Linked DNA regions of Bythopirellula goksoeyrii. Each later gene encodes a partner of the first gene's protein in a complex. Links are inferred from orthologs where the notes say so. Each region holds a gene or a part of one and is shown on either strand. Other genes may lie near its edges. The genes, in order: uvrB and Pr1d_RS08980.

Region 1 (15,148 bases):
ATCTCATTGCCCTACGTATTCTGGAGCAAGTACGCCGCCTCAACGACCAAGCGCAAATCATAGTGCGCTGTCGGTATCAATCGAGTGTCGCCAGTTTTCACAAGGCAAAAGTTCAATTTGTGGTAAGTGAGGAACAACAGGCTTACGAAAGCATGATCGGTTTCCTGTCTGGTTTCTTCCGAAGCTCATGAACAGCCGCCCACCTTCATTGTCGCGCAGTTGGGAATGACGCGGTCTGCCAGCTTGGCTTTCTTGGGCCCGTGCCTATAATCGGACATGACCATCTGAATGCTCCTGACTGCTAGAAACCGGATTTGGCCATGAATGCGACTTTACTCGACCTTCCTACTACGTTAGCTGATCTCCGTGAGAGGGGTTGGCAATCCAAAACCGTTAAACAAGAGATTCACGACAACTTTCTCCATCAGCTCCAGAACGGCGAGGAACTCTATCCCGGTATAATCGGATATGACGACTCGGTAATCCCCGAGCTGAACATTGCAATTCTAGCCCAGCACGACATTCTCTTCTTAGGTGAAAAGGGACAGGCGAAGAGTCGACTCATGCGATTGATGGCTAACTTTCTTGATGAAGCGATCCCCTATATCGCTGATCCAGAAATCCCGTTGCACGACGATCCCTACCGCCCCATCACGCGGCGTGGTCGCGAACTCGTCGCAAACCGTGCTCCAGAGGATGTTCCCATCGGCTGGTGGTCGCGCGAAGATCGCTATGCTGAGCGGTTATCCCCCGGCACCAAGTTCGCTGACATTATCGGCGAAATTGACCCAGCTAAACTCGCCTCAGGAATCAGCATGAGTGCCGAGGACGCGTTGCACTTTGGATTAATCCCTCGCATGCATCGCGGCATTTTTGCCATGAACGAATTGCCGGAACTTGATGAGCTCGTGCAAGTTGGGTTGTTCAACATTCTCGAAGAGCGCGATGTGCAGATACGCGGCTATCCGGTGAAGTTTGATATCGATGTGCTTATTCTCTTCAGCGCGAATCCTGCTACCTACAACCGTAGCGGCAAAGTGATCCCCCAACTTAAGGACCGCATCGGTTCGATGATCCAGACACACTATCCACTGGAACGCGAACTCGGGGTGCAGATTTTGGAGCAGGAGGCAGAGGATATGGGGGAAGGCAGAAGTGAGAAGGCGGATGAATACACTCCCTCTTCCCCCCTCCCTCCTCCTCCTTCCGTCATCGTTCCCTACTTCATGAAGGAACTTGTTGAGGAAATCAGTCGTGCTGCCCGCAATTCCAAATATGTCGATCAAGAATCTGGGGTGAGTGCTCGACTTTCAATTGCCAATTATCGCACGATGCTAGCCAGCGCCCGACAACGTGCCGCGATGCTGGGTGAGTCTCCTGCCGTTCCGCGGATAAGCGACCTGGGGCACATCTATGCTTCGTCGCTCGGCAAACTTGAGTTGGACCTTATGGGGACGCATCAAATGAGCGAGAAGCAAGTACTCGACGCCGTACTAGCCGAGGCTATCGCCACAGTATTTAGTGAGTACGTCGACAAGCATGGCTTGGCCGAGATCGCACAGATTTTTTCTCAGGGCGTGAAAATTGAAGTCGGCGACATGCTGCCGTCGTCGCACTATGCAAATCTTCTCAAGCGAGTCCCTCCCGTGTGGGACAAGGCATTTGAGGTGAACGCCAGTGAAAACGAAGCTGTGCGTGCATCCTGCGTTGAATTCGTATTGGCGGGACTCTATTCCACCGACCAGATCAGCCGCAGCCAATCACATGGTCGGATTGTGTACGAAGTGTGATTAGCGATTAGCCATGAAATCCATCCGGCCCCATCGTATCGAGTGGTCGATTGTGCTTTAATGCAGGATTAAGCATTAGGAATTTAGCTCGCCAGTAACGTTACTGATGCTTCTTGGCTAGAACGACCCGGTTGGTATGCCTTCCTATGCAATTTGAACTCGAATCACCATTCAAGCCCGCAGGAGATCAGCCTGCTGCCATACGCCAACTTGTGGCGGGACTTACTTCTGAACAGCGCGAACAAGTGCTCATGGGAGTCACCGGAAGCGGCAAGACCTTCACGATGGCTAATGTCATCCAAGAAGTTCAGCGGCCAGCGCTGGTTCTCTCACACAACAAAACCCTTGCAGCGCAGCTTTATAGTGAGTTCAAGGAATTCTTTCCCCGCAATGCGGTCAGCTACTTTGTCAGCTACTACGACTACTACCAACCCGAAGCCTACATCCCTCAACGGGACATCTACATCGAAAAGGATGCATCGATCAATGAGGAGATCGATCGCATGCGTTTGGCAACGACAAGTTCCCTTGTCAGTCGCCGCGACGTGATCGTTATTGCCAGCGTGTCGTGTATCTATGGATTGGGTTCGCCGGAAGACTACAAGGAGATGATGGTTGGCCTTCAAGTGGGTGGCACGCTCGATCGAGACGATGTGCTTACCAAGCTGATCGATATCCAATACGAGCGCAATGACACGGACCCATCCCGCGGTAAGTTCCGGGTTCGCGGAGACTGTGTGGAGATCTGGCCTTCTTACGAGGAGTTTTCCTACCGTATTGAATTCTGGGGCGATGAGATCGAGCGGCTTTCGATTATTGACCCCACCACTGGAGAAACTATCGACAGCCTCCAAGAGGTGTTCATCTACCCTGCCAAGCATTTCGTGTTGCCGGAGGAGCGGATCCACAATGCCGTGGATAACATTCGTCAAGAACTCCGTGATCGCTTGGAGCTGTTTCGCTCCCAGGGTAAACTGCTTGAAGCCCAGCGACTTAATGCCCGCACACGATTCGATGTCGAGATGATGCTAGAGATGGGCTACTGCCCCGGCGTGGAGAACTATAGCCGCCATTTGAGTGGTCGTGCTGCTGGGGAACCCCCCTTTACTCTTTTCGATTTCTTCCCTGATGATTTCTTGCTTTTCATAGACGAGTCCCACGCCACCGTATCACAAATTGGTGCGATGTATGCTGGCGACCAAAGTCGCAAAACTACGCTTGTCGAGCACGGTTTCCGGCTGCCAAGTGCGATGGACAATCGACCGCTGAAGTTCAATGAGTTTCAAGAGCGGTACAAGGATGTGGTCTATGTCTCCGCCACGCCTGCCAAGTATGAACTTGAACGCACAGGTGGCGAAGTGGTTGAGCAAGTCGTGCGTCCGACGGGACTCTTGGACCCAGAGATCGAGGTGATTCCCGCCCGAGGACAGGTACCGCATTTGCTCGAACAAATCCGCGCTCGTGCCGCGGCCAATGAACGTGTGCTTGTGACCACACTCACCAAGCGAATGGCCGAAGATCTGGCAACCTATTTTTCTGACGAAGGTATCCTCTGCAAGTGGTTACATAGCGAGCTGGATGCCTTTGAGCGAGTTGAACTCCTACGCGACTTACGGCAAGGTCGTTTCGAGGCGCTGGTGGGCATCAATCTTCTACGCGAAGGTTTAGATCTTCCTGAAGTCTCGCTAGTGGCGATATTGGATGCTGACAAGGAGGGCTTCTTGCGAAGCGAAACCTCGCTCATGCAAACAATCGGTCGTGCAGCTCGCAATGTGAACGCCAAGGTAATCCTCTATGGCGATAAAGTGACTAACTCGATGCAAAAAGCAATCGACGAGACCGCGCGACGCCGCAAATTGCAAGAAGCCTACAACATGAAGCACGGCATCACACCAGAAACCGTTCGCAAAGCGATTCACCGTGGCATTGAAGCGACCGCTGCCGCCCACGCCCAGGCGAATGCAGCCGTCGGGAGAACTGAGGAAACGAAGTATATCACCGAAGAATACATTGCCGAGTTGGAAACCGAAATGCTGGCCGCGGCCGATGCGTTGGAATTCGAGCGAGCCGCCGCGATTCGTGACCGCATCGAAAAGATGCAGGATGCTATCGGCGAACCGGTCGACTCGATCAAGGACAAAGCCGAAGGCAAAGGCCACCGAGGGAAGCGCGGCAAGAAAGCAGCGAGCGGAAAAGTGCCTCGGCCGAAACGCGGCGTATAGTAGCGGCCAAAGAGCAGCACGAAACGTACGGTCCGTGATCTGCATTACCCACTCTTCACTCAAGTATTCACTTGTTTGTTTGATAATTTTGGTTGTATTTATAGCCATATTGCATTACATTGCCTTGCGCCCGCTCACTCTCAAGCTATAGCTTCACATCCTGGGAGGTAACGATGAATTCTTCTGTTGGTGCTGGGCGACTCTGCCCGGTCTATTTGTTTGTTCTACTTGCGGCGCACACTATCTGTGGCTGTGCCGCTGTTTACGCTCAGACCACTGCCACCTGGACAGGTGGTGGAGGTGACTCCAACTACAACACGGCAACCAATTGGGACATAGGTCAAGTTCCGATCAATACTCTGACGGACGATTTTGTCGTCGTCATTCCCACGAGCCATACGGTGAACTTCAATGTACCAGGCACAGGGCATGAGGTGTTTCAACTCTCTCTGGCCAGCGGTTCATCACTAAACATCAATCCAGGACGCGCTCTAGAAGTCGTCGATGCTTCTGATATTGCTGGACTTCTCAGCACGGACAACGGAACTTACCTTGGCAATACCTCTGCATCGACCTTGTCGGGAACCTCGCCGCGCATTCTTGCGGAAGGAGGCGGAACTCTGCGGGTGGGTGGAACTTCATTGGTCAACACATCCAACTCCGGCGATCTTGTCGTTTCCCAAGGTCCGGGGTCGTTGGCTGATCTCTCCACGGTATTGTCGGTCAACTCTGATGCTGATTTTGGTGGTTCACCAATTCGCCGTATTCTTGCGGCTGATGGTGGGACGGTCGACCTTTCGAACGTGACAAACATCGTCGGTGGACGCGGGGGCGACAGTCTGCGATTGGAGGTTGTCAACGGCGGTGACTTGCGACTCGACCAACTGCAAACCATTAGTGGCAATCGCAACGTGCGAATCACTAGCGATGGAACCGCAATCAACCTTCCTCTACTGCAAAACATCCATGGAGGGGTTCTATTCGAATTGGCAGGTGGTCAGATTCTTTCTCTACCGCAGCTTGCCACCATCGACGGCACTGGCAGCAGCATGTCAACTCTCTTGCAATCCTCTCCCGGCGGACAGATCAATGCCCCCAACCTCACCGACTTTCAAAACGCGACTCTGGCGATCAACAGCGGTGAGACTGTCTCGACAGGTAATCTAGCCAATATCAATGGTTCGCGACTTTATCTCTCTGGAGGTCAGACGTTTTCCAGTGTCACGGCGAGCTCTTACAGTTCAGCCAGCATGTTTGGCAGCGGCGATTTCTTCCTAGCTGATGGTGTCGGTAGTAATCTTGATCTATCCAGCCTGACGAGTCTCAATTTCGATCAAGACTTCGGCGGCTCGCCGATCTACACGATCGCCGCACGCAATTCTGGCATCGTCGATCTCTCAGAAGTGACGAACATCGTGGGCGCCCGGGGGGGTGACAGTTTGAGACTAGAAGCAACGAGTGGCGGCGACCTGAGGCTCGACAAACTGCAGTCTATCAGCGGCAATCGCAACGTGCGGATTACTAGCGACGGCACTGCCATGAACCTGCCGATGCTTCAAAGCATAGAGGGAGGTGTGTTATTCGAGTTGGCGGGAGGCCAGTCACTCTCTCTGCCTCAGCTTGCCTCGATCGATGGCGCTGGAAGTAGCATCTCGACTCTCCTGCAATCCTCTCCAGGGGGGGAAATCAATGCGCCGAACCTCACCATTTTTCAGAATGCCACTTTGGCCATCGACACCGGAGAGATAGTCACCACAGGCAGCCTGGCCAGTATTGATGGCTCGCGATTTCATATCACCAGTGGCCAATCGTTCTCCAACGTCACGGCAAGTTCCTACAATTCCGCCAGCAATTTTGGAGGGAGTGACTTCTTTTTAGCCAATGGAGTGGGTAGTGAGCTCGATCTCTCCAGCCTGACAAGCCTCAACTTTGATCAAGACTTCGGCGGATCTCCGATCTACACGATCGCCGCTCGCAATTCTGGAGTCGTAGATCTCTCGGAAGTGACCGACATCGTTGGCGCCCGTGGCGGCGATAGTTTACGGTTGGAAGCGTCCGGCGGAGGTGAACTCCGTCTCGGCAAACTACAAACCATCAGTGGCAATCGCAACGTACGAATCACCAGCGACGGCACCGTGATTTCTCTACCTAAACTTGAATCGGTTAATGGCAGCGTGCTGTTTGAACTTGCTGAGAATCAAACGCTCAATCTTCCAGAACTTCAATTTTTCGATGGCGCTGGGAGCAGCTCCAGTGCTGTACTCGAGGCCCCCGATGGAGGAACTATCCATGCACCGAAGCTCACGACCATTCGTCGCAGCCAAATTAACTTGGCTCCAACTCAAACTTTGAACCTGGGTACCCTGACCGACATCAACGGCTCGCGAATCCGCGTCACAGGCGGGCAGAGTTTCTCTGCAGCGGCCTCCTCGTACGACTCCTCGAATTATTTCGGAGGAGGAGACGTCTTCGTAGCCGAAGGACCAGGTAGTACTCTCACTTTGAGTTCCTTGGCGAGTATTGATTTTGATCAAGACTTCGGAGGAGCGCCGGTTTACACGATTGGGGCCAGGGACAACGGCACGGTAGATTTGTCGGGTTTGGCGACCGTAGTCGGTGCCGCGGGAAATGACTTCCTCGAATTTCGAGCCGAAACCAGTGGCAAGATTGATCTTTCTTCACTCAGCACCACTTCGCAAAACACGCGTTTTGTAGCCACCAGCGGTGGCCAACTTTTATTTGGTCAGTTGAACAATTTCGACACCGAACTGTCCGCCACCGACATCGGCTCTGAGTTGGTATTCCAACAAGGAGTTCTCATGGGTGCCAACACCACACTCTCGGTGCAGAATGGTGCGGAAGTACGTGTTGATGGTGCGTACCTCTTCGAACAAACCGACGAAGCAGACGTCGATCTCAACGCCGCAATTGTCCGTTTCGAAGGCATCGGTGGTCAACAGGTCGAAGTCGGCGGCACAGATTCCGGCATCGGAGCCTTCACTAGTGGCAACTTCGGCATGGGCCAAATGAGAATCGGCACGACCACTCAGCGCACCTCCGTCGATCTATTAGACGTAATCGACAACGGCAACCGCGGCGGAGGAGGAGAGTCGGAAGCTCTCTACTTATTTGGCCTCGGTGGACCGACGGGGCTGCGTATCCTCAACAGTTCCGCCTTGGTGCTGAACGGCATCAACGTCTATGCGTGGGATCCAGTGGCCGGTGCCCAGGTGCATCTCAATAGCCTGTTTGGCCCTGGTGATTTGCGGATTCCTTACGACGATGGTTTCCTGCAGTTGGCTCCGCTGGATTTCCAATGGGCAAACAACGCCGGAGGTGATTTTAATCTCGGCGGCAATTGGAGTGATGGTCTGGTCCCCTTGGGAAGCGATTCTGCGATCTGGAATCTCGGCAGCGTTGGTGGATACACGGTCCAGTTCGGCACGAATGTGGCCACTGATAGTGCAATCATAAAGAGTGATCGGGTCACCTATGATCTGAGTGGATTTCAATATAGTCTCGCCGCGCTCAACGCCACGACCGGATTGGTCGTTGGGCAAGATGCCAGCGATAACGCCAATCTGACTATCAGCAATGGCACGGTCCAAACCAAAGACGTGCGAGTTGCCGCCGCCGCTGGATCGCAGGGAACACTAACGATAGGTCCCTCAGGAAGCCTGCAGGTCGACAACGACGTTGTCCTCGGCGGAGGTACTGGCACCTTGCGAGTGATCCCAAACAACCAAGTCACGGTGGCGGGTAATGTAATCATGTCTGGCGACGGTCGCCTGGAAGGGACAGGACTCACGGCCACTCTCGTCGACAACCAGGCAGGCACTGTCGCACCTGGTTTGTCGGCAGGCATCATGACACTCGACGCAAATTACAATCAACTAGCAGCAGGAACTCTCGAAATCGAAATCGGCGGCACAGACAATTCTAATCCGAACGCTCCGCAGTTCGATCAACTTGTCGTTAATGGCGCGGCAGATATTGCAGGAGGACTGGCTGTCTCTCTGATCGATGCTGGTTCTGGACTTTATGTACCCGACGATGGCGATTTGTTTGAAATCGTAAGTGCCACCGGTGAGATGACTTCTTCGCTCTCGAATTTCACGGTACCGACTTTGGTGGACAATAGCTGGCTGCTGAGCCAAATCGACGACTCGCTCTTCTTGCGAGTTGCCGAGCACTTGGCTGATTTTGATAGTGACATGGACGTCGATGGACGCGATTTCCTCATCTGGCAACGCGGCTTTGGTATCACCGTCGGTGCCACCAAGGCCAATGGCGATTCCAACGGCGATGGAGCCGTGGACGCCGCCGACCTGGACAACTGGAAGCTCCAATACGGCTATCAGATCATCGGCTCGCCTCCACCACTGGGGGCGTTTGCCGTGCCAGAACCGACGGGGTTATTACTATTGATGTTAGGCATGTTCGGTTTCACAAGCTTGTCTGGAACGCGATTCCTTTGAGGACTTCGCGCAACACGACGTCATCCTCGCGCCATTAAAACGTATTTGTCGCGTCCATTCCGTGGGAAGGAAAAAAACAAAATACAAAACTATATTCACGCACTCTATAATTCTCGATATTTTTGAGCATTTCGCTCCTAGTTTTTAAAACAAAACTCGCCGGAATCCCGCTTGCTTCCAACAATCAGGAAGCCAAGAACCTATCGACGGATCTCTAGCCATGCGGCTTTCGAACCAGCTAGCATTTGAGCTAGCAAATGCCTCAATCGGAGCGAGAAGGGTTAGGATGTCAATGATCGGCGCAGGTTGAGCTGCGGTAACCATTATCGCGATTCCTGCGGCCAGTTTCTACAAGTATTTTTGTGCCACGTGGGGTGGTGAGTAGGTGAGTGGTTGGGGCTGGAAGAGGCGCTTGGGCACTTGGTCAGGAGAATAGGGAGCATTCTCTGCGTCTCTGTGCCTCTGCGAGAGGAATTATGGCTTCTTTCCCCGCAAAGTTTTCCCAACTTGTTTTTTTGGCAACGACGGGTGCAGTTGCCTCCGAAACTGGCGTCTCGTGCTAATCGACCTCTTGTGTTCCTGCCGACATGAAAAGTGAGGGACCAACCCCGCGGCGAAGGGCCGCCAGCCCCATCACTTTGCGAAAGAACGAATGCCATGAGACAACGAACCCTCATTTTTTCTACCGCTTTTATGGCGATTTCGCTTGCACAAGGGTGGTCGGCTACAGAGGCCATGGCGCAACGCAGCGGCACTTCCGACAGTCCTGCCAGCGAGCAAAACGACTGGTACTACGGCAGCGAAGAACCAGAAGCCGCCAATAGTATCGCCCAGCAAAAGTCTATGTTGCGGGCACAGCAAAGGATGGATCGTTTGGCCTCGCTCCGCTGGTATGGATTTCAACCAGGGCGCCCCACCGCATCGGGCATGCCATTCACCACGATGTACAGCCCAGCCTGGTCCCGCCCAGGTGGCCGCCCGTTCAGTTGGTACACCGGCTCTCCCCAGCCCGTCTACAACTTGGGTTACCGCTATTGGTAACTTAGGAAATGACCAATTTCCAATACACAATGTCCAATAGTGTTATTGGTCATTGCGGCTTGTGCATTGGCGATTGACTATTCCCGCGCCCGACTTCGTACAGCGCGACAAGCGTCTAATAATCGTCCCAAGTGTTTTGGCCTGCGCATCTCACTGGCGGAATGAGTCATCTCTTCGTAGACCAGTTTCGCCTCCAAGACCACCTCAGGCCCCACCTCTTCTGGCGTAAGCTCTGAAAGCATTTTGGAAGCCAGGGCGATGCCTTGCCAATCTTCTGCGGTCGTGGCGTGAAACAAGCGCTCAATCGCATCCAACTGAGCATCAACGATGTCGTTCACGCGGCGACTGTCGACCGCTAGCCGAGAGTGCATTCGTGCAAGATTCGGCAACGAAGGGTAATCAGTCGTGTCCATGAATGCCCAAGGGATAGAGTGGCGAGCCGGATGCGCAAGCTTCCGGAATGGATCGTTACGCCGCCCGTCGCAGCACCGGCATCGCGGGAACACCAACTCGCGCTTGACGAATCACTTGAGGCACGAGTCGTTCAGTGGCGAAGCGGGCGACTGTCTGCAACTCGCTAACTTTAACTTCCGCTGATCTAGCGATGACGATGCGGGCATGGCGAAGAACAATTCTCGAAGCGCGAGCCCGCACATAGCCACGAGCTTCTGCGAAGTTCATGCCTCCCGTGCGACCGACGACCTGCTGACAAACCTCTGGCAATGAGTCCTCGGTAACCTGACGGACCACGGCATCCAGATTGGCACTTGGGCGCAGGCCCAACAATTTCTTGATATTCTCGATCACCGTAGGTCTCCTCGCTATCAGATACGCCACCAGATGCTCGCGCCGAACAGCCTGTTGGCATGTGAACCGCTATCTATTGAATCGAGTCTAGTAAGCTAGTTTCTTCAGCCGAATTGCTATCGCGAAGGGGATTCGCAAGGCCCGGCAGACCTTGGGATACAGCCCAAAACACCAAGCCGTCAAACTCGCTGCACTTGACCGAAATCCCCTGATTGCTTAGTTTTACAGGCGTTGGGAAGGGACAAATTTGAGACCCGTCTCAAGAAACGTGTGAGGATCTACCGATTATTCCTAGCACAGCGATTCGGCAGCAGCCGGAGCGCAAGATATGGCGCCGTGGCCAAGTGGCTAAGGCATCGGATTGCAAATCCGACATCCCCGGTTCGAGTCCGGGCGGCGCCTCTCACTAGAACCCCTTGAAACACTTTGTTTTGAGGGGTTTTTCTTTTGGTAGGTTGGCCGACGCACTCCGCCCCCACGGGGCTTGCCCCCGCGGAGCGCGAGATTCGCAGGCTAGCATGGCCTCATAGCAACCCTTCACAACCCCCGCGGGCTTGTCTCGTGGGTGAAGAAGATTTAACCGTCAGCATCGGCCATAGTCGTATTCCCATGAGATGCTGCGTCAATCCCCCGCCGTATCGCTCGCATGTTGTACTCACTGAAGGTGCCAACGTAGTAGCTATTCTGCCAGATTCTCTTTTGTCCGACCGCATACGCCAAGTTGTTTTGAAACGCGTTGACGATTGTACAGGGGCAGTGTGTGTGATTCCCTCGCAGGGCCACATGCAGATGGTCAGGCATGATCGCAAGTCGTGAAATCGAATGTCCATGCTTGCTCGCGATACCTAGGGTCCAATCTCGCAGCGTCGCTAACCGCCGTTCGTCCACAATGGCAAATCGCTCAGCAGTCCCAAGAACAATGTGCAAATTGTACCAGTACCGACCACGCTTAGTTTCTGAAGGTTGGGAGAGATCGAAATCATTCACCACGGTATACGCATTCATGAGCGATTCAAAATGAACATTGGCAAACTGCGCCTTGCCGACCTGATTTTCGATGTATGCTTTGACGTCGCTGGAAACATTGTCTCCGATGCTACGAACACTCATCTTGCGACTTAACGGCATCTGGAGTCCCGCCTTCCGGATTGCATGGTCGAGGCGTCCTTTGGCTCGTTGGGCTAGAAACTCTGGACTAACTGTTGGTGTCGCGCTAAACAGCAATTGAACTTGCTTCTCCGACCAACGCTGTTCCAGCAATCTTAAGCCGTCCGTTTGCCAAGCTGCCTCCAAATCTGTGAGTAGATCCATGGGCGTCTGAGCGAATTTATCTTTGGAGGGCCAACCAGTCCACGCATACCTGAGTTGGTAGGCCGGGACCACGTTTGTGGCGTCGTACAGCGGTTGAATTGGGCGACGTTCTAGCTGAGTAGTCATTGTGCTGGGAAACGAAAGCTAGGAAATCTGTTTCACCCACGAGACAAGCTCGCGGGGGTCACGCGTGACGATAGATACTTGGGCTAGCGCGGGAATCTATCGCTCCACGGGGGCAAGCCCCGTGGGGACTGGCTAATCGCGATTAGGATACAAATGTACATTATCTTGCCAGTGTGTCAAGAGATATTTCGACGCGTCATTGCGGAACGGCGTGGGCAGCCAAATTCAAGATTTAGACGCTTATGATCCAAGTCGTTCTGCTTGTATGAGTTGCGTCGCTGATTGAGATGGCTGTCACCTTAGCTCCGTTAGATTCGAAATAAGAATCAGCGCAGCTTGTGAGTGATACGTGGGGCGATCATCTCGAAGGGGCAGTCCAAGCGGCGAGTTCTGCCCCCACGGGGCTTGCCCCCGTGAAGTACAAGATTCGCAGGCTAGCACCAGGTAACAACCACTCTTCCGGGCCCCTATGAGCTTGGCTCATGGGTGAAGAAGATTCAACCGTCAGCGCTACTCCCATGAAAATTGGGATAGGTTATAGAAGCGTCGCGTCGTAGAGCGGTTGAATTGGACAACGTATTAAATGGGTGGCCATTGTGGGAAACGAAAGCTAAGAAATCTGCTTCACCCACGAGACAAGCTCGCAGGGGTCGCCCGTGGCGTTAGATGCTGGGACTAGCCTACGAATCTATCGCTCCACGGGGGCAAGCCCCGTGGGAGCGGGTTTCCCTTTAGCTCCCTTGAAACACTTTGTTTTGAGGGGTTTTTCTTTTGTTCTTCGCAAGTAAGCGTGCCCTAGAGGTGCAAGGAATGACCTGCTTGCTATAATTGAGAAGCCTCTTCTCGCTTGTTGCGCTCGCTCTACGGTTCCTAGTGAGGAGAGTTTTTCTGCCCACCCACCGCTAGCTTTCCAGCCAAGTCCGACACCGTGAATCGAATCAAATTCTCTCTGTGGGTGTGTACGCTGCTTTGCACCCCGCCACTCTCTGTGAATCCTCTCTTCGCCGCCATTGTTCCTATGGGGAATGTGGAACCGGATATTTCCACTTGGACAAGCAGTGTTTCTGGATATATCGGTCGCACTAGTGACGGAAGTGTTTTAGTTGATGGAGGAAGCACGCTACGTTCCAGTGGTGGCTACTTAGGTTACGACACTGGAGTTACAGGCATCGCGACAATAACTGGAATAGGAACCAAGTGGAATAATTCTGGTTTGCTAGTTGGAGTAGCCGGAACGGGGATAGTCAACGTTGAATCCGGTGCTGAATTAGATGGCCGAACTGTGATACTTGGAAATGATCAAGGATCATCTGGCACGCTTAATATCACCGGAGATGATACGGGCCTTAACACAAGCACCCTTTTCTCTATCGGTGCAGGGGGAACGGGCACTTTCACCATTCAAGATGGTGCAGAGGCCACCACGACAGCAACTACAAGAATCGGTCATTTTGAAGGGTCCCTGGGAATTTTCACGATCAGTGGTTTTGGTTCTAGTTGGACCAGCGAAGGTGCTCTCGTTGTCGGTACACAGGGAAATGGAACAGTAATCGTAGAAGCAGGAGGCTCGCTTGTTAAGAAGCGCACAAGCGCGGCAGTCGGTTCCCAACCTGGATCGACTGGCTCGGTGATCGTGTCAGGAATTGGGACGCAGTGGAATTCCACCCAAGCTGGGACATCGGTTGGAATTGAAGGGACAGGAAGTCTACTAGTTTCAGACGGTGCACTTTTCGCAGATTCTACGTTGCGTACAGGATACATAGAAGGTGGCATAGGTAGAGTGACGGTATCCGGAACCGGATCACATATCATGTGCCGGGCAGTTTATGCGGGGTTATCGGGCGATGCCGTTGTGAAGATTACTAATGGAGGGCTCATGAGTGTTAGAGAAGTGCTTACCGTCGATAACGATTTAGACGGCGACAGCTTCATCAACATGGCCGCCGGTGGCATGCTTGCTCTAATGGGAGAAGCAGATACTTCATTGACAGACTTTCTAGAGCTGGTCGATGGCACGGATGCGATCCGCTACTGGGATTCCAACCTATTTGATTGGGCTCCCCTCACTGCAGCCACGAATGGGATTGATTACACTCTCACGTATCTCACTGAAGGTGACCTCACAGGCTATACGTTGCTGACCGTGGGACAAGTCGGTGATCTGGAGGGCGACTACGACGCCGATGGCGATGTCGACGGGGCAGATTTTCTTGCCTGGCAGCGTGATCCGAGCCTGGGCAGCCTTGCTGATTGGCATGCCAATTATGGGGCGGGTTCTCCGCTAATAGCGAACTCCAGCGCCGTGCCTGAGCCAGCCACTGCGGTGCTCATGTTGTTGCTAGCACACCTTGCCATGCTGGCGCGCCGAAAGCGGCAATTCTAGTTGCTGTCTTTTCAGGTTGGGATCAATCTTCATTGGTTGCCTAGTCGCGGCAGATTCGATTGCATTCGCTGCTCTTTGCACGTATGAATACACCCGCTAGACTACCCGCCCTTTGTCTCTACTTTTCAGGTGCTCATGGAAGGGCTCCCTCTTGGTCAAACGCCGGAAAAAGCGCACGTCCTCCCTGCGGAAACTCTTCTACTTACTAGCAACCCTCGTGACAGGCTCCGGCGTTGGAGGCTGGGCATTGCCGGGTCTGCCGGTTCTGGGGCCCTCAGTCAAAGAGGCCCTGCACAAGTTTCAGGGCGGTGGCAACGATGTCCTGCCAAGCGGGCACACCTCTCAGGTTGATGCAAACGCTGCCGCGTATCAGAGCTACGGACAGACTGCTGCGCAACCACGGGATTCGATCATCATTGGCAGTTTTAATATCCAAGTCTTCGGGACCTCCAAGATGAAGAAGAAGGAGGTAATGGAAGTCCTGGCGACGGTTGCTCGCTCTTTCGACGTCTTGGCAATTCAAGAAATCAGAACTCAAGACGATCACTTCATGGATCAGTTCATGCAATTGATCAATGCCCAGGGAGCCCACTATACCTACGTGATCGGGCCTCGACTGGGACGCAGCTCCAGCACAGAGCAATATGCCTTCATCTTCAACCCGGAGCGAATTGAAGTTCGACCCGGATCGGTCGCAACGATGGTCGATACCCAGGACTTGTTGCACCGAGAACCGCTCATTGCTCATTTCCGAGTCAGGGGCGTGCCTCCCTCGGCGGCCTATAGCTTCTGGTTGGTCAACATTCACACCGATCCGGACGAGGTCTCGACCGAACTGGATGTCTTAGCCGAAGTTTTTCAAGTCGTTCAACAGCATGGCGAAGACGACGTGATTCTGTTAGGAGACCTGAATGCCAGTGAAACGCAACTTCGCTCGCTCGGCCAATTGCCGGGGATCCGCTATGCCATTTCTGGCGTCCCGACCAACAC
Region 2 (15,247 bases), 2.7 Mb from region 1 along the record:
ACAACATCGCCTGTTCCTGTCAAATCGACGAGGGAAACGCTATCTTCTGTGCCGGCAGTGACGGTCACTTTATCAACGGAGATCCCTGCCGCATCGACCTCGACGTCGTTCATGCTGAGTGCCGCACCGCTTACGGTACTGATTTCCGTATCTCCCGTAATCGCAACCGTGCCTTTGTTCTGAGCGACATATCCGCTACCTGTGCCAGTCGCAGCCAATGTCATCCCATTGATCGTCGTGGTCGAGCCGTCATTATTATTTATGAAGACTGCATCTCCGGAACCGGAGGTCGAAGCATCGAGATCGTTGAAGATGTTCGTGCCTCCAGTGTTTTGCTCGACATTGACAGCATTGCCATCGACCGCCGAGGCAACCAGATCCGAGGCCGTAATCGTGCCATCCGAATTGTTGTTGATGTCGAGGCCGTTGGCAGTGCCAGAGGTCGTAATCTGCACACCAGCCAAGGAAACGGCATCCGTTGCTTCGTCCTGATTCATGATTTCCATACCGACACCCGCATTGGCCGAGTTGTCGATCGTGACATTATTGACGGCTACGTTGGCCACATTGTCGATACTGATGCCCGTACCATCAGACCGGATCACGCCACCATCGCCGGGGTCCGTGCCGCCACCGATCGTGACCAAGCCGGTGCCTTCGAGATTTGCCAACCTGACACCTTCGTTGGTAGCTCCATCCGTGTTGACCGTATCAAACGTGATTCCACCGGTCCCGACATCCATCCCGTCGATGTCGATCGCTGTTCCTGTGCCAGTGGCTGTTACGGCATTGGTTCCATTGGCACTTGTGACGATTAGCGTTCCATCATTGGCGGCCAGGAAGCCTGTGCCATCCACAGAATTGATGAGCAGATCAGCGAATTGGTAGGTGACGTCTTCGTCGGTACCGTCGATATCGACACCATTGCCTGTGCCAGAGGCATTCACGGTCAGCAAACCGTCAAACCGAATCGTTGACGGCGTCGCTGCGTCGGCATTGTTGTTCATGATCGTGAGCGCATTGACATCGGCATCAGTGGTGAGATTGAGCTCGTTAGAAAAGGCGATGTTGGCATCTGTGTTGTCATGAATGAATACACCTGTTCCGCCAGTGGTGGTAATCATTCCGCCGTAGGCAATTATGCCCCCGGTGCGATTTTCGATCTCTAAAGCGCGGCCCACGGAGGTTGTTATAATCGGATTCAGGTTCATCCCATCTGTGCCACCGTTGATATAGAATGCCGTAACACCGGCATCATCGATCGTGACCGTGTTTTCAACTACAGCAGTCCCCGTGATATCGGTGAATGAGATACCCATACCAGTCGGTGTGTCGATATCGAGATTCGCCAATTGGGGAGCGTTCACTGCATTAGCTACGATGGCATTCGTGCCACCCACGATATTGAAGTTATTGATCTGATTGTCGTTTGCCAGCGTGAAGACGTCGCCCACGCCATTGATAATCGGCGCAGGAGCACTTCCAGCACCTGGAGAGGTTTCTGGCAAGACAAGCGTGCCTACTTCCACACTGTCGACGGTATGGGTGACCATGTCGCCATCTTGATTCACGCCTTCGCCGAGAACTTTGACATTATCAAGTGCCGTGAAATTCCCGCTAAGTACCGAGTTGGAATGCACGTAGACGTACGAGCCTTCCGATTGGGCACCAGGTCCGCCAGGACCAGGGCCTTGGGCTTCGGCGAGAGTGGTATAAGGATTCTCGATTGTACCATCTCCTCCCAGAGCCGCATTGCTATCGACGTGGATGAAGTTGAACAACTCGTCTGTATCAGCGTCGGTCAAAGCATCGCCTGCTCCACGGGTTGAGACCGATGACGTCGTCGCGATAAAGTCGTTGCGCCAGACCGGTTCGCGGAACCGATCTGCCAGAATTCCACAAGGCGCATTGCCACTGTGGGTACGTCCAACGAACCAGGTAATTCCAAACATCACATTCGTGTCGTAGATGTCGTCCTCGGTCACTTGCAAGCTGAGCGCCAGGTCAGGCAGTGCATAACCTCGCACTCCAGCGCGCACGCCAGTAGCATCGGTACCGCCACTGCCAAGATAGTACACGCCCATCAGTGCCCACGCGTCGAGGTTGCCCACTCGCTTGGCCGCCTCTGCATCAACAACCGAATAGGCAGTATCAGTAACGACCGATTCGATTCCAGAATAGAGTTCGTTCCCTTGGAAGATGGGTGCGTCGAAATCAATGAGTTTGGCGTCCCCCGTCTGAGTGCGACTCAGTGGGAAAGTACCGTTCAAACGCAAGTCGTATGCTTCGCCTAAGGACTCAAGCCCGAATCCAAGCGCCGTGAAAAAGTTGTCTGCATCCGTGCTTTGGCCATCTGTCCAGAAACTCATACCCAAGATACGTTCTGGATCGAAGGTGCTGTTGAAATCGACCATCTCACGATAGCCAACACCCAAATTGAAACCACCGCCAAAATCCTCGCTGAGAGTTCCAGCTGCATCGACGAACCAGACCGCGTTGTCCAAAGGGAACACGGGCATTGTGCCCAGCCTGACGACTCCCGTCTCGGTACCATAGCCTTGAGTATGGTAGTCAAAGCGCAGGGGAGTCCCCAAGGAACGGTTGAGGTAGCTTCCGGAACTGGTGTAGCTGACCGGAGTCACGGCCCCAGCTCCTGCGGAGGCTCCATCAGCCGGCATGACCTGCGCAGAGAGACTGCCGCTGGAACTGCATATTGAGAGCAGTATGACGACGTGTGCAAACCAGTTACTCAGCAAGAGGCGAGTTGTAATCCTCATGCAATGCTTCTCCTGTCAGGCTCGATCGCGACTTCTCTGTGTGCAGTTCTCAGCGCGCATATCTGATGCGGAGAAGTGTTTCAATACTTCTCGCAGCCCATGTGCGCGTACTGTGCCCCACGAGGTATCACCCATCGAGACAATAATCATGCGAAGATAAGTTGGTAGTAGAAGAGATTCACGCCTCGGACGATTCGAGGCGGGTGGAATCGTAGAAAGTGGCCCTTAGCGCCGCAATAGCAGTTATTGCCGCTCCCAGAAATTTTTCCCGGCGCATGAAAAACGCCCAGGGATTGCAATCCCTGGGCGTTCAACGGTGAAATCGAGAGCCGATTTAAGCGGTGCGCTTGCGATTTCGCAGCGCTAGCATCATCATTGCGCCCGCTGCTAGCAGTAAAGTGTTAGGTTCTGGCACTGCGAGGTCTGTAGCAGTCGAAGCCGCCGGGCCACCACTACTCGAACTTGCCGCTGAGGAATTCGCAGCTGGTGAACTAGAAGCAATAATCGCCTCCGGAGTCGGGACAACAAATGCCCGTTCGATGATTACCAGATGGTTATCTTGCAGCACAGGAATATTGATAGCCCCGAGATTGCCGCCACTTGGATCGAGGTTCTGCTGAGGAAGCGCCATGATTAGATTGACGGTTTCCATATTCACAATTTCAGCAAAAGGGACGAATCCTGAGTCATCCAGGAAGTCGTTGGTATCATTGAGATTAATGAAAAAGCTGCTCGTCCCCGAATTAGGATTCGTGGGATTACCACTCAATGCCAGAGAAACGGTTCCTCGCGTGTTGGAGAGACCTCCGAGATCAAAATCGACCTGGCCATCGCCATCTTCGTCTACGATTACCGGATCAAAGGTTGGCACCGAGGGGAACTCATTGAAACTTTCCGGAAGCGACAAAGTATTTGCCTGAAAGCCACCCATTTGCAATACAAAATTGGTTGCAGCACGGTTGATCACGGTCGTGTCATAACGTCCCGCATTTACGTAAGCAAGGATGTTGTCCACGTTCCCTTGCAGGAACGGATTTCCCGTTGGGTTGAGTCTCATATCAAACGTACCAACGTTCGTATCAAAACGAATCGTCTGGGCCGAAAGATTTGTGGTGGCAAATAGACCGAGGGCAAGAGCCCAAGCTAGGTGTCGAATCATGGGGGGTTTCACCAGGGTGAGGAAAGAGGTCTCTCGATTGTTCCGATACCTCCACCCTATTCACGACTACAGAAAACGTCAAGAAAATTGCCGCTTCTGAATGAGCCGGGCCGTCCCCGGCCCCGGTCTTTTCCGACATCTGGCACAAACAGAAATATCCAAATTGGTCGGGGCCGGCCCAGCTCTCCTTATTCATGAATTCGCTACAATCCGATTGAAATGCAGTCGCACCTCTCCGGCGACCACCCGTCTGACACCTTCCACGAGACACGCCGGTTCATTTTCTTCCTGGCCGCGGCGGACAATTTCGTCAATCGACGTCCCAGGCGACACACTGAAAGTCGATTGGTTGATAATCTGATTCCCCGCATCCAGTTCCGGAATGATGAAGTGGCATGTCGCCCCGTAGGTGAGCATCCGCACGGCGTAGGCATCGTGATAAGGTCGCATTCCTGGAAAGCTCGGAAGCAAGCCATGGTGCAAATTGATAATCCGCCCGCCGGCATACTTCCATACGCTGGCAGGTGGCAAAATCCGCATATACCTAGCTAGCACCACGTAGTCGATGTTCTGCTCGTCGCAGATTGAGACCAGACGCTCGTCGTCGGCATTGCCCTGGTCGTCTCCGATGGTGAACCATGGCACGTCAAACTCTTCTGCCAAGGACCGACAGGCCTGACGATTGCTAATCATCACCGCCGCTTCGGCATTAATTAGCCCGTTATGAATTGCTGTCAATACTGCCCGAGGCGTTTCGGTGCGATAGGTTGCGCAGATTGCTAGCCGAGGCTTACGACCGACAATATCCGGCGACCAGGTACGAATAGAAAGACCGGTACGGTCACTAATATCTGCTGCCGCCGCGTGGAGTTCGTCCGCTCGTCCAGGGGCCAATTCAACCCGCGTGAGCATCGAGAAGAGCGATTCTTCGTCGTGATCGAACATCTGGATTTCCGAGATGTTTGCTCCCAATTCCGTCACGCAGTGGACGATGGGGTCGGCCAAGCCACGATGATCTGGCCCAACGGCGGTGATGATGTATTGCATAGGAAAGCGTCACTAATTGATATCACTAGTTTATTGAGACGGGGTTAACTCAGCATAATTCATCGTCGTTGGCATGTCAGCGGGGAAACACAAAGTAGGAGGCACCCTCTGTGTGCAGTTTGGAATCAAGCTACATCACAGGGAATGTGACTGCTAGTTTAACCGCTACAACTTGGACAATCCTCATCCAAATAATTTGCGATCCCTCATTCTAAGACCTAACCTTTCATGGGTTTTTTCCCTACCGCTACTGCGGACATCGCCCCCGTTGTCCACTGTCAGTACTAGCAGTACCCCGCCGTTCCCACCTACCCCACAATTGCACATGAACACTCCCGCAGAAACTCTCGATATGGCTTCCTCCGATGAGTCGCACTCAGACCCTTCCAGCAACAATCTCGAAGCACTGCTGGATCGCATCAACCGGCTTGCGAGTGGCGAGGAAGCGGTTGAAGCGCAACCTGAACAACGAGCTGTAACTGAGCAATCTCAGGTCGCTCCAGAGAGACCACGCCCCATCGTTGTTCCTCCGGTCCACAATTTCGAAGATGCAGGCAGAGAGCGCAAAGAGTGGTGTCCTCCGGAGCCCAAAACACTAGCTCAAGCAGGGATCAGCGAAGGCCAACTCGAACACTTGGCCATTAAATGCCTGGGGGCATGTGGGGACTGCTCAGGTCACGAACTCGCCGAACACCACACGGTTCCCTTCCGTTTGATCGAACCTGTCCTGGCGACGTTGAAGCAAGCTCAGTTGGTCGCTTACCGCGGATCGGCTCCGATGAACGATTATGTTTATCAGCTTACCGAAATGGGCCGGGAGCAGGCGAAAAAGCTGACCGAGTATTGTAGCTATTTCGGCGCCGCGCCTGTTCCCCTCGAACACTACATCGAAAGTGTCGCCGAGCAGACACTCACCAAAGTTCACCCAACCAGAGGGGATCTGGAACGTGCCTTCTCCGATTTGCTTGTGAATCAGAACATGCTCAGACGCTTGGGACCTGCGGTGAACTCCGGACGTGGCTTGTTCCTGTTTGGATTTCCAGGCAACGGAAAAACAAGTATTGCTGAGCGGGTCACAAAGGCCTTCGGTGACACTGTCTGGATTCCGCGCGCGATTGGCATCGATGGCGAAGTCATGCGGGTTTTCGATCCAGCGCTTCACGAAGAGATACCGTTAGAAATGGCTGCGGGCCCCTTGCACGCCCGGGAGATCGATAAACGTTGGGTTCGCATCCGTCGGCCAACGATCGTCGTCGGTGGCGAATTGACTATGGATGCACTGGAAGTCAGTCCTGGAACCGGCAACAATGTCAGTGAAGCACCACTACAACTCAAAAGCAATTGTGGCACATTGGTCATCGACGACTTCGGACGTCAAAGAATGACGACCGACGTGCTTTTGAATCGCTGGATCGTGCCACTGGAAAAGCGGTACGACTTCCTGCGACTTGTGAATGGCAAGAAGATTCAAGTTCCCTTCGATCAGTTGATTATTTTCTCGACGAACCTCGAGCCAAAAGACCTAGTCGATGACGCCTTCCTTCGCCGTATTCCGTACAAAATCGAAGTGCCAGATCCAAGCGAAGAGGAATTCCGCCAGCTGTTCAAGATCATGGCACCGATTCTGGGAATGGAATACAACCAGGACTCGGTGGACTACTTGATCGCTACGCACTACCATCCCATCAATCGGCCGTTCCGCTGTTGCCAGCCTCGCGACCTACTTTTGCAGATCCGCAATTACTGCAACTATCTGGATACCATGCCCACCATGTGCCGCGAGTATTTCGACTACGCCGTCGAAAACTACTTCGCCGTCATGTAGGTGACGCTCAGCTTAGTGCGCCTGTCATTCCGAAGGAGCCTTGGCGACTGAGGAATCCAGGTTGACCCATCACAGGTACTCTATATGTGATGGTGTTGCTATCCAGATCCCTCTGGTCGCGGAACTCCCGTCGGGATGACGAGACGCAAGAAAACCCTCGCCAGTCGATTAACTGGCGAGGGTCTTTCACTCTCAATAATAGCCGTCGCCGGAAGGCGAGGGTCATAAGCCTCGGATCAACCATCGCCTGCCGGCGACGGCTACCAAGGACTCATCTGCCACTATTTGGCAGGGACCGAGTGCCAACCAGCAGCGTCGATTTCTGCTTGGCTACGCTTGGTCGTTGTGGTACTGATATTGTCTGTCGTCACAGGCTTGCTATAGACGGCCGTCCAGACATCAACGCTCGGCGAGCGATTGATGGGTTTGGCTCGATTCGAATTATTCTGGGCTGTTCGATCTTGAGGATTAAACAGCTTTGGAGCTTCGAAGTACGTACTCGATTCTGATGGCCCTGGATCGTTCTGAGGAACAACGTCATCACTTGCAGGATCACTTGCAGGAGGATAGTCCGAACGCAGCGGAGCGGCCTCCTGAGGGGTCAGAGCTGGGGCAGACATCTGCGAGGAACTCGATGAACTGCTCGGTGTGGAGTAAGTGATCGAGCTACCACTTCCAGAACAGCTTGAGCAGGCAGGCTCAGCAAAAGTTGCTTGTGAGACGCTCGACGCACATGAAGAACAAGGGGCACAACTCGAACAAGCAGAGCAAGGGGCAGGGGCGCTACAGGCTGAACAACTGCTAGTAACTACCGGACTCCCCACAATCACCGGACGCATCAGTACCTGGCGTTGGCCAAGGGGAGCAAATGCCGTCACGTGATTCACAGAGGTTACTGTGGGAGCGAATCCCGCCGTCTGGACAGGTGCAAATCCTACCGTCATGGGGATAGCCGTGGACGCAGTTGGCGCAAACCCAACCGTGGTTGGGGCAAAAGCGGTCGTCACAGTCGTGGGAGCAGAAAACCCCCAACGTCGCATTCGCCAATTATCAAGCATCCTGCCTGGATACCATCTGTTGTCAGGCGTAAAAGTCACTACGGTTGGCTGTACCACTGGTGAAAAAGCCACCACAGGGGTTGGGCATGTGCTGCATTGAGCTTTGACTGTACTCTTCTCCAGAAGAGTCAGTGCCATGAGACACAAACAAATAGCCGCGGGCTTCAAATAGCGTTTCATCTTAATCTCACAAAAAGAGGTATGGGGGATCATTGGCCCCTATCTAATGGTTTAAACTCCAGGACCCTTGGTTGGCAAGGATTTTTTACCTTTGTTCCTCAATTTGGCGAGGAATTTAAGTTAGCGTGACTTTGCGACCTGGGATAAGTTGGCCGGAGGAGTAGCTTTTTTGGTTGCCAGTGGTGCTATCACACTTGCTGACTTTCAAAATAGTTAAACAACTCTAACCCATAGTTAGCTCACAGGCAGTAATAATTGATGAGTGTTGAGAAGATGCAACTCTATGTCGAAAAAGTTCACCCTGCAAATCGCGAATGATGCAATTTCTCTACGAAATTGGTCCCTGGTTCGTTCAAACGATTTTATTGACTGCCAGCAGAAGACATTCGAGTAGCTGAGGGCATGTGGCAGGAATACGAAATCTACGTGAATGGTAACAATAGTTTATTACCTGCCCTGAATGTTCGACATCTGCTGATTTGCTGGTTGTTGCCTACCCCCATGCGTTGCGACAACATTTTCGCGAAGAGGCGTACATCGAGCCGCTGCCCGGGTATGATGGAGAACAGCTTCCAGGCTCGCATTTTGCCTGGATACCTAGCTGGTCAGATCCATAATTCCATAATTTGCTCAACCTTTGGAATCGCGCGGGTGCGCTGAAAGATACCGTGTGGATACTGGATGTCCATGCACGTGAATAATTGGAAGTCTGCGGTGATCAAGTCCACGCCTCTTGCTTCTTCCTATCGATCTCTACTGCGCTGGAGCACGGTGGCCTTTGTTCTATTCTCACCCTGGACGGTGACTCTCGACCATGGGATCTCTGCCCTGCCAATCCTACTCCTGGCAATTGGTTTCCTGCTCCCCATGGAAGTCACCGCCGAGGTCATCGAAGAGCCATTCGGCAAAGAAGCCGATGATCTGCCACTAGATAGAATCTGCGACACAATCGCGGCTTTCGTCGAAGAAACTCTCGGCAGCGCTACCTAAGTATTAGAAACGCAAGCACCTGACCTTGGCTTGCAAAGCCTAGCGCGGCATTTGCGGCCGATGAAACCCAATCTGGGCTAGCGCGTTGTAAACCTCGTCGAGTGTCTTCTCGCCAAAGTTGGAGATGCTTAGCAAGTCTTCGCGGGTGCAGTGCAGCAAGTCGTCGACCGTGAAGACTCCTTTTTCTTCGAGGCAGTTGGTCGTGCGGACGGCAAGGCCGATTTCGGCGGTGCTCATCTCAAGGCGATCCTTCATGCCCTGGTTGGCAAGTTCAGCTTGATTCAGTGGAATGCGGGTCATCGAGGGGTCCCTCCCTGGGGGTGTGATGTCTAGTGAAAGGTTGCCACATCTCCGGGCAACCGGATACTCCTTATGGCCGGAAGTATAGCAACAAGTAGCTACTCAATACCAGAAAAAATTCGCTTGAGGGGAAAAATTCTCGACTTCACATTCAGATGCTGTCATTGGCGCACACGAGCCGCGCGGCATAGGATGGAATGATTGCTGGCTTTCGCCGACGGCTAGCAAATTCGTTTCCGGCGAAAGGTAACATGTGGACCCACTCTTCGAAGCACTGAATCCTGCCCAATGCGACGCCGTGAGGCATGTCGACGGACCGATGCTCGTACTCGCTGGGCCTGGCAGTGGCAAGACCCGGGTCGTGACCCATCGCATTGCCCACCTGCTACGGGAGGGGATCCCCGCCTCTCAGATGCTGGCTCTCACGTTTACCAACAAGGCAGCCGATGAGATGCATCAGCGGGTCGAGGAACTGGCACCCGGCCAGCGCGTTTGGGTCAGCACCTTCCATCGCTTTGGGGCTCGGCTGCTCAGGCACTACTCAGACCTAGTCGGTCTGACCCCAAATTTCACGATCTACGACACCACTGACGCCAAGCAAACCCTTGCCAGGGTCATCGATGTGGCCAAGATCAATACGCTCCACTATACCCCGGAGCGGATCGCTCATGCTATCAGCGACGCAAAGAACAAGCTAATCACGGCCGACAAATTCGAACCGCGCCCTGGGAGCCCACTGAGCCAAATTGTTGCCGAGGTCTACCCCGCCTACCAAAAGAGACTAATCGCTTCGTCCGCAGTCGACTTCGACGACCTGCTGCTCCACGTCGCTCAGCTGTTATTTCAAAGTCCCGAGGTCCGCGCTGAGCTGGATGAGCGATTTCGTTATCTGCTGGTGGACGAGTATCAGGACACCAACCATGTGCAATACGTCATGCTCCGTGCCCTCTCGGTCGACTACCCCAATCTGGCAGTGACAGGCGACCCCGACCAATCAATCTATGGGTGGCGTGGAGCCGACATCAAGAACATCCTGCAATTTGAGACGGACTTTCCCCAAGTAAAAGTCGTCCGGCTAGAACAAAACTACCGCAGCACGAAGCGGATTCTGCGCGTAGCCGATGACCTAATTCGCCACAATCTGCGTCGCAAACAGAAGTCGCTCTTCACCGACAACGACGAAGGCACTTCCGTTCGCCTGGTGGAATACGCAAGCCAGGACGCCGAAGCCGCTGGCATCGCCAAGCGAATTGCCGAAGCGATTGAATCAGGTCAGCGTCGCGCTTGCGACTTCGCTATCCTCTACCGAGTGAATGCCTTATCGCGTGCCTTGGAGCGGGGATTACGCGAGGCGGGCGTTCCCTACCAGATCATCCGTGGCCAAGAGTTCTACGGGCGCAAAGAAATCAAAGACGTGCTGGCTTACTGCCAGCTCATCAACAATCCTCGCGACGACCAGGCTGTGCTGCGCACGATCAACACCCCGACCCGCGGCATTGGCCGCAAGACGGTCGATCTCTTGAGCGACCATGCCTACCGCCAAGGGATATCGCTGCTGGACGCGGCCCGCGAGGCTGCCACAATTCCAGATCTTGCCGCCCGTTCTGCGAAGAAGGTTGCCGTTTATGTGGCGCTGATGGAACGCCTCTGTGGTTTAGCCGATAGTGACGTGGAGGAGATCCTCGGCACGGTGCTGGAAGAATCAGGCTATCGGGGGTCTTTGAGCGAAAGCGACAGTGAGGAGGACCTCAATCGCCTGGCGAACATCGAGGAACTCTTGACCGATGCCCGCCAATTTGACGAAAAAAATCCCGGTGGTGGGCAGTTAGAGACTTATCTAGAAAATGCCTGGCTCGTGAACGAGACCGACGACTGGGAGAGCGAAACGGACAAGGTCACCCTGATGACGCTCCACGCGGCCAAGGGTTTGGAGTTTCCAGTGGTGTTTATCGTGGCGGTCGAACATGGCCTGTTGCCGCATGAACGCAGTACCAGCGACGAAGCCCAGATGGAGGAGGAACGCCGACTTGCATTTGTGGGTATTACGCGAGCCGAAGACGAACTCCAACTCAGCTTTGCCGTCGAGCGAGACTTTCGTGGCCAGCGTCGTCACACGGTCCCCAGTTCGTTTTTGATGGAGATACCTCGCGAAGCCTTGCATCTGGAGACTTCTGTGGACCAGATGGAGGATTGGAACGACGAATCCTGGCTCGACGAGGAGCATGATTATTTAGACGTCGACCAATCAGAAGACACCGACGATGTTTCCTTCGATTTCGGCGCGGCAGCCAAACCAGCACAAAAAGAGTTAACTCAAAAATCACCGAACTGGCCGATGGTGGCTGGGCAAATTACGACCGCGGCAGCACTGGCTGGAGAGGTACAAGCCTCTGAGTCGCGGGTTTCGCCCGACGCGTTTTTCCAGGGGATGACTGTGGTCCATCCAGATCATGGCGTCGGCAAGATCGTCGCACTTTCTGGCTCCGGCAAGAACCGCCGAGCGACAGTCCGTTTCGTGACGGTCGGCGAGAAACGCTACATCCTTGCTCACAGCCCGCTGAGGCCAGCAGGGAAGTAGTATTTATTGCACTCCTCTTTGATGCCCGTTTGTGTGGGAATGACGCGATGTGGATTACCACGTTATACTCATCCTCTGAGCAAAGTTCTCTGCCCTCATAGGAGCAATCATTTGACCCAGTTAGTTGGTGTATTCTCTGTTCTCGTTGCCCTGACCTTGTCGCTGATGGTTACGCGTGTCGCCGCCCTAGCGCTCATGTTTACAGGCCTGTCGCGGGAAGCGGCTAAGTTCCAAGCTCGGTCTGCATTCACCGGAGTGGGATATACTACCGTCGAGGCGGAGAATACCGTCAATCATCCTGTTCGCCGTCAAATAATCATGTTGCTCATGCTGTTGGGTAACATCGGCGTGGCGACGGTCATTGCCACGATCATGGTATCTGTTGGTGGAGCCATTGGTACAAGTTGGCATCAACAGCTGCTTGCTCTGGCAGCCTTAACTGGAGGGTTGATTTTACTTTGGTTTTTCTTCTCCAGTCGCTGGGTCGAGCGACATATGAACCGCATCATTGCCTGGGCGTTAAAGACGTTTACCGATCTCGATGTCCGCGACTACGTGGCCCTCTTGGAGCTTTCGGGTGGCTACGCGGTGAGCGAAATGATCGTCGAGCCGCAAGACTGGCTAGCCAATAAGCCGCTGATGGAACTGCGTCTGTCGGACGAGGGAATCCTCATTCTGGGAATTCGGTCTCCCGAAGGAAAATTTCATGGTACGCCACGAGGCGATGACAGCATCCAAGTCGGTGACACCTTGATCGTTTACGGCAATATCGAGGACATTGAACAACTTGATCGCCGCAGAGCAGGGGGCCGGGGCGACCGCGAACACCGCGAAGCTGTCGAAGAGCAGGAAGAATTAGAACAGGAAGATGCCGAGTGGCGCGAAAAAGAAGAAAGTCTACAAAACGAATAGCCTCGACTCTACGGGTCGCTGGAATCAGAATCATTCGAAACGAAGTGTCAACTGAAACCCAACTGGAAACAAAATGAACGATTATTTCCGACAAGTCTATGCCTTCAATCTTGGCTACTGCGAAGCCCTGCTTAAGGACATTCCTGAGGCAGAGATGCGCGCCCAGCCGTCGCCAGGAATTAATCCACCGGCGTGGCTTCTGGGACATCTGGCCATCTGTACCGACTTCGCTCTTGAACTGATGGGAGGGATGAAGCAACTTCCAGAAAAATGGCACAAAGAATTTGGTCCCCAATCGCTGCCACTTTCGAAGGAGTTTCCGTACCCCACGAAAGACGAACTTTGGCACGCCTATTCAGCCGGACATGCCGCCGTGACTGCACTCAGCACCGAGGTCCCCACCGACATGTTGGAGCGTCCCAACCCGCTTCCCTTTGAGTTTCTCAAAAAAATGCTGCCAACGACCGGCGATTTAATCGCCCATCTGATGAGCACGCACGAGGCATCTCACTTGGGGCATCTCTCAAATTGGCGGCGCCAGATGGGCCATCCACCGCTCTTTTAGTAGAGCGATTGAACTTTTCCCAAGCGGGCCCCTACATTTTTTCTATTACATCTCATACACTCGTTTTCAAAGCTAACTCATGTCCGGATTCATCAAACCCGAAGGGATTCACCATGCCGACCGTTGCCGAGGAACGAGTTCTTGTCCTGCCTACTAGCGAATTTCATGAGCTGGGACATTTTCAGGGGTTCTCTCCAGATCTGAATACCTATTTGCCAGCGCTTCTCGAGAGTCAGAACTTGAGCTATCGGCCCCGCAGTGAGATGGAACAGGACCCCAGTTTCAAGCAACTGATCCCCTACATGGTCTTTCGTTACACCGATGATGATGGAGTGCCCTGTTTGTTCCAATACACCCGCGGGGGAGGGCAGGGCGAGAAACGGCTTCACGCCAAACGAAGCGTGGGCATTGGCGGACATATCTCGACCGACGATGCCGATGCCGGCAGCATCGCCGACGTCTACCGTGTCGGCATGCAACGCGAACTAGCCGAGGAAGTCGCCCTCGAAACCGCTTACACCGAAGAATGCGTCGGCCTGATCAACGACGACGAAACCCCCGTCGGCGAAGTACATCTCGGGGTCGTACATCTGTTCGACTTGGCCGAGCCACTCGTCCAACCCCGCGAGACAGAGATTCTCAACGCCGGATTCCGGCCCATCGCCGAATTGCTCAACGAACTGGACGAATTCGAATCATGGTCGCAAATCGTGGTGCGGGCATTGTTTGGTTGAGTACTTGTCGTTCCGCAAGGAGCAACACGACCTAAGTGATCGGGGTATACCCATCGCTTGCACCCCATGCCTTCTGGTTTTTATTGCCAGTTACTTCCAGGACCAGAGGACACAGTCGTTTTGTATTCCGTTCTCACCAGTTATAATGAATGACTCGCCAGATCGGGAGTAGTTTCCAGGCTATACGCCTTGGAAAACCCAGGCTTGGTTATCTTGCCCCACCTCAACTGTTGGAACGAGTGGCTAATGCGAAGACTCATCATCTGTTGGTTCGCCCTCCTGCTAGTTGGAGTCGAACCATGTGTCTTTTCACCGAAGTGCTTGGCTAGTCAACTATCGTTTCCAATGGAGAAGATCCTGCCACCTTCGCCGGTAGGGAGCGGGCTTTTCGGGGGCGAGGTCGCCTTGCAGGGGCAGCAACTTATCGTTTCCGAAAAGCGACTCGGTATTTACGGAGGGAGTGCCGACGTGTTCCACCTGTCTCCTGCTGGAGCGAATTTTCAGGCAACACTTATTGCCCCCAGCTTCACGGCGGACTTCGGAATCGGCGTGGCCATCAGCTATGGCAATACTTCTACTCCCTCTCGGGCCATCGTCGCAGGGAGAGACGCCGCATATGTCTTCACTGAGGGTTCATCAGGCTGGGAGAATCAACCTACTGGGCAACTCAGTTGGGGTGGTGGACTCGTTGCGATCGATGGCAACGTGGCAGTGGGGCATGGAGCCCCTGGCACCGGGACGATGGTCGTCCACGAATTTACTGAGACGTTAGCCAATCAGTGGAAGCCAATAGCTACTCTGGTGGGTGGCAATGAAGGCTTTGGCGGTGGAGCTGTTTTACAGAATGGCACCGCTGTAATCGCTTCTCCAACGGAAGACGCCGGTTCGACAAACAGTGGTGCGGTGTACGCTTACCAAGCAATTAGCGATACTTGGCAGGCAACCGACCGGCTCGTCCCCTCTGATCCTCTTTTTCGTGGCGGTTTTGGCACGGATATTGACCTGGAGGGGGATACATTAATGGTGAGCAGAGTTCTTGGCGGACCCAGCAAAGATGGCCCCCAGCCAGGGGTCGTCTCTGTTTATGAGCGGTCCGGTACAGATTGGATAGAGACACTACGT

What was found.
Region 2: the proteins of uvrB (region 1) and Pr1d_RS08980 are in contact, whole or in part, in a crystal structure (PDB 7EGT), measured with the Thermus thermophilus proteins. The link is inferred for Bythopirellula goksoeyrii from one-to-one orthologs. Residues at the interface, in WP_096411307.1 of Thermus thermophilus: Glu23, Leu25, Arg26, Asp27, Gly28, Glu29, Arg30, Phe31, Arg55, Glu326, Asp327, Phe328, Glu379, Ser382, Gln383, His398, Gly400, Arg401; in WP_096412145.1 of Thermus thermophilus: His654, Arg656, Phe657, Gln666, Asp668, Glu669, Lys680, Arg681, Leu682, Ser683, Lys685, Tyr686, Ala687.

The regions. Positions count from the first base shown.
Region 1 is NZ_CP042913.1:5,018,554-5,033,701, forward strand. The notes cover bases 1,551-4,474. They hold uvrB (excinuclease ABC subunit UvrB), read left to right. Parts: upstream 1,551-1,936; coding sequence 1,937-4,012; downstream 4,013-4,474. Other genes in these bases: Pr1d_RS19790 (magnesium chelatase), read left to right, coding at 1,551-1,790; Pr1d_RS19800 (beta strand repeat-containing protein), read left to right, coding at 4,186-4,474. In the rest of the region: Pr1d_RS19785 (cation:proton antiporter), read left to right, coding at 1-191; more of Pr1d_RS19790, read left to right, coding at 321-1,550; more of Pr1d_RS19800, read left to right, coding at 4,475-8,490; Pr1d_RS19805 (hypothetical protein), read left to right, coding at 9,148-9,531; Pr1d_RS19810 (hypothetical protein), read right to left, coding at 9,609-9,944; Pr1d_RS19815 (hypothetical protein), read right to left, coding at 10,000-10,338; Pr1d_RS19825 (transposase), read right to left, coding at 10,915-11,775; Pr1d_RS19830 (PEP-CTERM sorting domain-containing protein), read left to right, coding at 12,704-14,158; Pr1d_RS19835 (endonuclease/exonuclease/phosphatase family protein), read left to right, coding at 14,376-15,148. UniProt on the Escherichia coli protein: The UvrABC repair system catalyzes the recognition and processing of DNA lesions. A damage recognition complex composed of 2 UvrA and 2 UvrB subunits scans DNA for abnormalities.
Region 2 is NZ_CP042913.1:2,264,437-2,279,683, forward strand. The notes cover bases 9,229-12,251. They hold Pr1d_RS08980 (ATP-dependent helicase), read left to right. Parts: upstream 9,229-9,589; coding sequence 9,590-11,914; downstream 11,915-12,251. Other genes in these bases: Pr1d_RS08975 (DNA-directed RNA polymerase subunit alpha C-terminal domain-containing protein), read right to left, coding at 9,229-9,336; Pr1d_RS08985 (TrkA C-terminal domain-containing protein), read left to right, coding at 12,026-12,251. In the rest of the region: Pr1d_RS08935 (beta strand repeat-containing protein), read right to left, coding at 1-2,777; Pr1d_RS08940 (peptidylprolyl isomerase), read right to left, coding at 3,112-3,936; Pr1d_RS08945 (formyltetrahydrofolate deformylase), read right to left, coding at 4,129-4,983; Pr1d_RS08950 (ATP-binding protein), read left to right, coding at 5,309-6,808; Pr1d_RS08955 (hypothetical protein), read right to left, coding at 7,090-7,428; Pr1d_RS08960 (hypothetical protein), read left to right, coding at 7,466-7,690; Pr1d_RS08965 (hypothetical protein), read left to right, coding at 7,706-7,966; Pr1d_RS08970 (bestrophin family protein), read left to right, coding at 8,728-9,036; more of Pr1d_RS08975, read right to left, coding at 9,076-9,228; more of Pr1d_RS08985, read left to right, coding at 12,252-12,826; Pr1d_RS08990 (DinB family protein), read left to right, coding at 12,900-13,391; Pr1d_RS08995 (phosphoesterase), read left to right, coding at 13,505-14,125; Pr1d_RS09000 (FG-GAP repeat protein), read left to right, coding at 14,372-15,247. UniProt on the Escherichia coli protein: A helicase with DNA-dependent ATPase activity. Unwinds DNA duplexes with 3'-5' polarity. Translocates on single-stranded DNA with 3'-5' polarity. Initiates unwinding more efficiently from a nicked substrate than double-stranded DNA.